3 regions of the Arthrobacter sp. GCM10027362 genome follow, and region 2 is predicted to be linked to each of the others. Evidence: riboswitches for the same ligand, from Rfam matches in the RefSeq annotation. Region 2 holds a riboswitch; each other region holds the start of a gene.
What was found. A riboswitch is a leader RNA that binds a small molecule or an ion and turns the genes downstream of it on or off. The one in region 2 is predicted to bind S-adenosylmethionine.

Region 1: linked by a shared signal. The riboswitch ahead of ACFQ36_RS03930 (aminotransferase class V-fold PLP-dependent enzyme) and the one ahead of ACFQ36_RS19350 (bifunctional o-acetylhomoserine/o-acetylserine sulfhydrylase) in region 2 are both predicted to bind S-adenosylmethionine.
Region 3: linked by a shared signal. The riboswitch ahead of ACFQ36_RS13625 (bifunctional o-acetylhomoserine/o-acetylserine sulfhydrylase) and the one ahead of ACFQ36_RS19350 (bifunctional o-acetylhomoserine/o-acetylserine sulfhydrylase) in region 2 are both predicted to bind S-adenosylmethionine.

The regions. Positions count from the first base shown of each region.
Region 1 covers NZ_JBHTML010000012.1:10,713-12,966, reverse strand. Annotated here, with positions in the region: gene hisN (histidinol-phosphatase) at 1-676, shown strand, start outside; SAM riboswitch class IV at 754-866, shown strand; gene ACFQ36_RS03930 (aminotransferase class V-fold PLP-dependent enzyme) at 906-2,254, shown strand, end outside.
Region 2 covers NZ_JBHTML010000199.1:3,538-5,791, reverse strand. Annotated here, with positions in the region: gene ACFQ36_RS19355 (methylenetetrahydrofolate reductase) at 1-564, opposite strand, end outside; SAM riboswitch class I at 668-780, opposite strand; SAM riboswitch class IV at 994-1,123, shown strand; gene ACFQ36_RS19350 (bifunctional o-acetylhomoserine/o-acetylserine sulfhydrylase) at 1,190-2,254, shown strand, end outside.
Region 3 covers NZ_JBHTML010000093.1:5,544-7,797, forward strand. Annotated here, with positions in the region: gene ACFQ36_RS13625 (bifunctional o-acetylhomoserine/o-acetylserine sulfhydrylase) at 1-1,156, opposite strand, end outside; SAM riboswitch class IV at 1,224-1,339, opposite strand; gene ACFQ36_RS13630 (VOC family protein) at 1,501-2,142, shown strand.

The sequences.
Region 1 (2,254 bases), on a different contig from region 2:
CGCCGAAGAAGCGATCCGGGGCCAGCTCTCGCGGGCGCGGCCACGGGATGCAGTGCTTGGCGAGGAGTTCGGCAGCAGCGGCCAGGGCCCGCGCCGGTGGGTGATCGACCCGATCGACGGCACCAAGAACTTCGTCCGCGGCGTCCCCGTTTGGGCCACGTTGATTGCCCTGATCGACGACGGCAAGCCCGTGGTCGGCGTGGTCAGCGCCCCGGCGCTGGGCCGGCGTTGGTGGGCGGCCAGGGGTGCCGGCGCCTACACCGGACGTTCGCTTTCGGCAGCCACCCGGCTGAGTGTCTCCAAGGTGTCAGGCCTGGCCGATGCCTCGCTGTCCTATTCCAGCCTGACCGGCTGGAAGGAACGCGGGAACCTGGACGAGTTCCTGGCGCTGACCGAGTCCGTATGGCGGACCCGCGCCTACGGTGACTTCTGGTCCTACTGCCTGGTGGCCGAAGGTGCCGTGGATATTGCCTGCGAGCCGGAGCTGAATCTTTACGACATGGCCGCCCTGGTGCCGATCGTGTCCGAGGCCGGCGGCCGGTTTACCTCCCTCGAAGGCGAGGAGGGCCCCTTCGGCGGCAACGCACTGGCGACCAACGGCCTGCTGCACGAGGAGGTGCTGCACCTGCTCAATCCGGAGCTGCGCGGCCAGCGGCCGGCGGGCGCCGCGCTGTAGCGTGGCGCCCCGTTGCGGTTCCCGCCCATTACGTAACATCCGCGCGTTGCGGCCGGGATGCAGCTAGGCTGAGCACAGGTCACGAGTGCCAGCGCAAAACCCCGGTTTGCTGGCCGGCAACCCTCCCGCCGCGGCGGGGTGCCCCGGGTGACGACCTGGCCGCGCCTGCCCGGCGCGGCAAGCGCGGATTTGCCGGTACTGCCGGCGACTCCCTCAGCCACGAGGTTCCATGAGCACGAGCATTTTGTCATCCGTCCTGCCCGCCGGCTTCCGCACCGCGGCTGTTCCCCTGCTGGAGGTGGTCGGGGGCGGTCTGGCCGTGCCGCTGCTCGGCGGCCGCCGGGTCCGGTTCGCGAACCTGGATTACGCGGCCTCGGCCCCGGCCCTGACCGACGTGGCCGGCCACCTGCAGGACCTGCTGCCCTACTGCGCCAGCGTGCACCGCGGAGCCGGCTACACCGCCCAAGTCTCCACCGCCGTCTACGAGAAGGCACGCCGTACGCTGCGCGGCTTTGTGGGCGGCCGGGAGGATGACGAGGTCATCTTCACCCGGAACGCCACGGACGCGCTGAACCTGCTCGCCGGCTGCCTGCCCGGCCGGGGATCGGGGGGCGAGGTGCTGTACCTGGATATCGAGCACCACGCGAACCTGCTGCCCTGGCAACGCCTCCCCCACCGCAGCCTCAGCGTCCGGTCCACCCTCGCGGAGACCCTCGCTGCCCTCGAAGCCGAATTGGCGGAAGGGCGGACAGCGCTGCTGGCGGTTACCGGTGCCTCGCATGTCACCGGAGAGCTCTTTCCGGTGGCCGAGGCGGCCCGGCTGGCACACCGCTACGGGGCCCGGATCGTGGTGGACGCGGCCCAGCTGGCCGCGCACCGCCGGATCGGGATGGCGGCGGACGACATCGATTACCTGGCGCTTTCGGGCAGCAAGCTCTACGCGCCCTTCGGCGCCGGCGCCCTCATCGGCCGCGGCGACTGGCTGGACGCCGGAAGACCGTACCTGGCAGGCGGTGGCGCGGTGCGCCGGGTCCGGCTGGAGACCGCAAGCTGGGCCACCGGGCCCGCCCGCCACGAGGCAGGTTCGCCCAACCTGATGGGGGTGGCGGCGCTGGCCAAAGCAGCCGAGGTGCTCGCGGACCTGGATCCAGCGGCGTGGCAGCGGCATGAGGGAGCGCTGCACAGCTATCTGATGACCGGCCTTGGGTCCCTGCCCGGGGTCAGCGTGCACCGCATTTTCCCCGAAGACTCCCCCGGCACCGCAGGCATCGTGAATTTTTCGGTGGCCGGTTACGACGCCGGCCTGGTCGCCGCGTATCTGTCCGCCGAGCACGGGGTGGGGCTGCGTGACGGCAAGTTCTGCGCACACCCGCTGCTGAACCGGCTGGGCCTGCCCTCCGGTTCGCTCCGGGCCAGCTTCGGCCTGGGGTCGCGGCTCGACGACGCCGCCCGGCTGGTCGCCGGCGTCGATGCGTTGCTGCGGGAGGGCCTGCGCCACGACTACGTGATCGAATGCGGACGCTGGGTTCCGGCCGAGGAAACGCGCCCCTTCCCGGACTGGGCGCCGCCCCTGCCTGG
Region 2 (2,254 bases):
GTCGAAGTACACCTGGGTGATGGCAAAATCGGCGCCGGAACGCTCCTTGGACACCAGCACCTCGACGTCGTGCTGGAACGAGGGTGACTCCGGATGCCGGTTCGGGTACGCGGCCACGCCCACCGCCAGCCGGCCGCCGGCCAGCGTGGCGCCGTGGCCGGCCTCGACCTGGCGGATCAGTTCCACCAGGTAGCGGGCAAAGGGCAGCTCGCCGCGGAACGCTTCCGGATCCCGGGGCAGGTCCCCGCGCATGGCCAGCACGCCCCGGACCCCCAGCCCCACAATCTGGCGCACCAGCAGGTCCAGGCTTGCCCGGGTCTCCCCCACGCAGGTCAGGTGGGCCAGCGGGCGCAGCCGGGTATTGCGCACCAGGTGCTCGATCAGCCGGATCGAGGCCCGGCGCCGGGCCGGCGTCCCGCTGTAGGTCACGGACACATAGTCCGGGTTGGTGGCCTCGAGTTCGGCAATGGCGCGCAGCACCGGCGCCTCGGCCTCCGGGCCGGCCGGCGGATACAGCTCATAGGACAACGACGGTGGTGCCGCCGCCCGTGGTGTCAAGGTCATTTCCACTCCTCGGTTCGTCCGAGGGAGTGCACCAGCGGGTGGCCCGGGAACCAACGGGATTCCCGGGCCGCGGCACAAGGCTCGGGGTGGGTCCGCTGGTGCGTCTCCATCGGTTCTGGCAGTAGCACCGTTCCGGCCTGTCCCTCCGGCGGAGGGGCAGGCGGATGGTTGCTGCGGCGTCAACAAGCCAGATCTCTCGGCCGCTCTTGATGGTTGGTGGGACCACCCTAAGGCCACGGCGGCAGCGGGCGGCAAATACCGGCGGAACCTGGCCGCAACATGACGATTTCTGCCGACTGCGTCGTCATGAAGCGGGCCGGACAGGTCATATGACGCCCCGCTTCCCCAAAACACATATTCGGGCCGTTCCCGGACGCATTCATTCACATTTCCGCGCCCTGGCGCACGGTGTCCCAGACTGTATAGCCAGGTCATGAGCGTCAGCAGAGGACCAAAGGACCGGATGCCCCGGCTTGCTGACCGGCAACCCTCCTCCGCGGCGGGGTGCCCCGGGTGAAGACCAGGCCGCCGGCGGACCCGCCGGCGGCAAGCGCGGGCGCCACCGCCGTTCCGAGGAATGCCTCCGGACAATGCCGTGGGCCCTGATTCGTAAGGAGCCGTACCGATGAGCAATTCGTGGTCGTTTGAAACCCGCCAGATCCACGCAGGACAGCCCGCCGACGCCGCCACCGGGGCCCGGGCACTGCCCATCTACCAGACCAGCTCGTTCGTCTTCCCCAGCGCCGAAAGCGCGGCGAACCGCTTTGCCCTCGCCGAACTGGCCCCCATCTATACGCGCATCGGCAACCCCACCCAGGAAGCGGTGGAAACCCGCATCGCCAGCCTGGAGGGGGGCCTCGCTGCCCTGCTGCTGTCCTCGGGACAGGCCGCGGAAACCTTCGCGGTCCTGAACATCGCCGAGGCCGGCGACCATATTGTGGCCAGCCCGAGCCTGTACGGCGGCACGTTCAACCTTTTCGCCCACACGCTCGGAAAATTCGGCATCGAGGTCACGTTCGTCGCGGATCCGGACAACCTGGACGACTGGCGCCGCGCGGTCCGGCCCAACACCAAGCTGTTCTTCGGCGAAGTGGTGGCCAACCCCCGGCAGGATGTGCTGGACCTGGAGGGCGTCAGCGCCGTGGCCCACGAAGCGGGAGTGCCGCTGATCGTGGACAACACCCTGGCCACCCCATACCTGATCCGCCCGCTGGAATGGGGCGCCGACGTCGTCGTGCATTCGGCCACCAAGTACCTGGGCGGCCACGGCAACGCCATCGCCGGCGTGATTGTCGACGGCGGCACCTTCGACTATACGAAGGACCCCGCCAGGTTCCCCGGGTTCAACACCCCCGACCCCACCTACAACGGGCTCGTTTACGGCCGCGACCTGGGCGAGGGCGGGGCGCTGGGCGCCAACCTGTCCTACATCCTCAAGGCCCGGGTCCAGCTGCTGCGCGACCTCGGTGCGGCGGCGGCACCGTTCAACGCCTTCCTGGTCGCCCAGGGCCTGGAGACCCTCAGCCTGCGGATGGAGCGGCATGTCGCCAACGCCCGGGCCGTCGCCGAGTGGCTCGAGTGCCACGACGACGTCGAATCGGTGGCCTACGCCGGCCTGCCCTCCAGCCCCTGGTTCGGGCGCGGGCAGAAGTACGGCCCCCGCGGCACCGGTGCCGTGGTCGCCTTCCGC
Region 3 (2,254 bases), on a different contig from region 2:
CCAGCGAGCGCACGTCGCCGAGGTTGGCCACATGCGAATGCAGCTCCAGCCCGTCCACGAACTGCTTGCCCGCCTCCACGCCGCCGGCGATTTCGAACGCGACGACGGAACCGGTGCCCTTCGGCCCGTACTTGCGTCCCCGCTCGTACCAGGGGCTCGAGGGCAGGCCCACGTACGCCACCGAAACGACGTCGTCGTGTGCTTCGAGGAACTCGGCGACCTTCTGCGCATTCTCCACGTGGCGCTGAACCCGCAGGCTCAGGGTCTCGAGGCCCTGGGCGATCAGGAAGGCGTTGAACGGGGAGATGGCGGAGCCCAGGTCCCGCAGCAGCTGGACGCGGGCCTTGAGGATGTAGGCCAGGTTGGCCCCCAGCGCGCCGCCCACCCCAAGGTCGCGGGCGAAGACCAGGCCATTGTAGCTCTCGTCCGGGGTGTTGAAGCCCGGGAACTTCGCCGGGTCCGCGCCGAAGTCGAACTTGCCCGCATCCACGATCACGCCGCCGATTGCGGTGCCGTGGCCGCCGAGGTATTTGGTGGCCGAGTGCACCACGATATCCGCGCCCCACTCGATCGGGCGGATCAGGTACGGGGTGGCAAGCGTGTTGTCCACGATCAGCGGCACGCCGGCCTCGTGCGCGGCGGCGCTGACCCCCTCGATGTCCAGCACGTCCTGGCGCGGGTTGGAGACCACCTCGCCGAAGAACGCCTTGGTGTTCGGCTTCACGGCCGCGCGCCACTGCGCCAGGTCGTCCGGATCCGCCACGAAGGTCACCTGGATGCCGAACCTGGTCAGGGTGTTCTTCAGCAGGTTGTAGGTGCCGCCGTACAGGCTGGGGCTGGCCACGATGTGGTCCCCGGCCTCGGCCAGGTTGAGGATGGCATAGGTGGCCGCCGCCTGTCCGGAGGACAGCAGCAGCGCGCCGGCGCCACCTTCGAGGTTGGCGATGCGTGTTTCCACGGCTTCCTGCGTGGGATTGCCGATCCGGGTGTAGATCGGGGCCAGTTCCTGCAGCGCGAAGCGGCTGGCCGCGCTCTCGGCGCTGGGGAAGACGAACGACGTCGTCTGGTAGATGGGCAGGGCCCGGGCGCCGGTGGCGGCATCCGGCTCCTGGCCGACGTGGATCTGGCGGGTTTCGAAAGACCAATCATTGGACATTGGACATCTCCCTCAACTCGGGGTCCACCGGACAGGACGCCGGTACTACCGGCCTGCCTACGGGTGCGACCCGCGCTTGCCTGCCGCCTCTTGGCAACAGGCCAGGTCTTCACCCGGGGCACCCCACCGCGGTTGGAGGGTTGCCGGCCAGCAAGCCGGGGCTTGGCGCTGGCACTCATGACCTGCATACAGGTTCGCCCATGGCCGGCCCCAGCGGCAAGTTAGGAACAACTAATGTGACGACGTGTGAACCATGGGGGCCGAATCGCGGGCGGAACCGGCCCCCGTTCGCACTTAGGCTGGCCTAAGTCGAGAGGTGGATCACAAAATGCCAAGATGAAGCCATGCGCTTCGATCATGTCTCCTATGCTGCCGAACCCGATGGCCTCGCCGCCACGACCGAACGGATTTCAAAGGTCCTGGGCATTGAGGCCGTCAAGGGCGGCGTACACCCCCGCTTCGGCACCCGCAATACCATTTTCCCGCTGACGGACCGGCACTACCTCGAGGTCGTGGAGGTGCTGGACCACCCCGCGTCGGACAAGGCGCCCTTCGGGCAGGCGGTGCGGGCACGCTCCGAGGCCGGCGGCGGCTGGATGGGCTGGTGCGTGGAGGTCGATGACCTCAAGCCCTTCGAAAAGCGGCTCGGTCGCAGCGCCGTCCCGGGCAACCGCAAGTTCCCGGACGGGCAGGAACTGACCTGGCAGCAGATCGGCATCAAGGGCCTGATCGCCGATCCGCAGGTGCCTTATATGATCCGCTGGGATGACGGCACGGAGGACCTGCACCCCTCCAACGCCCGCCCGGCGATCGTCAAGCTGATCGGCCTGACGATTGCCGGGTCCTCCGAGCGGGTAGCGGACTGGCTCGGCACCCCGGTCAATGACCTGCTCGAGGACGTCAAGGTGGCCTGGACCGCGCCCAAGGGCGAGCCGGGCATCCTCTCCGTGCGCTTCGAAACCCCGAACGGCGTCGTCGAAATCTGACCCGGCCGCGCCGCCCCGCGGCTCAACAGCTCCGGCGCTCCCGCCCGGCCCGGGCATTTCCCCTCGTTCCGGGAACCTGCTGCCCAAGGTTCATGCAGCAGGTTCCCGGAAC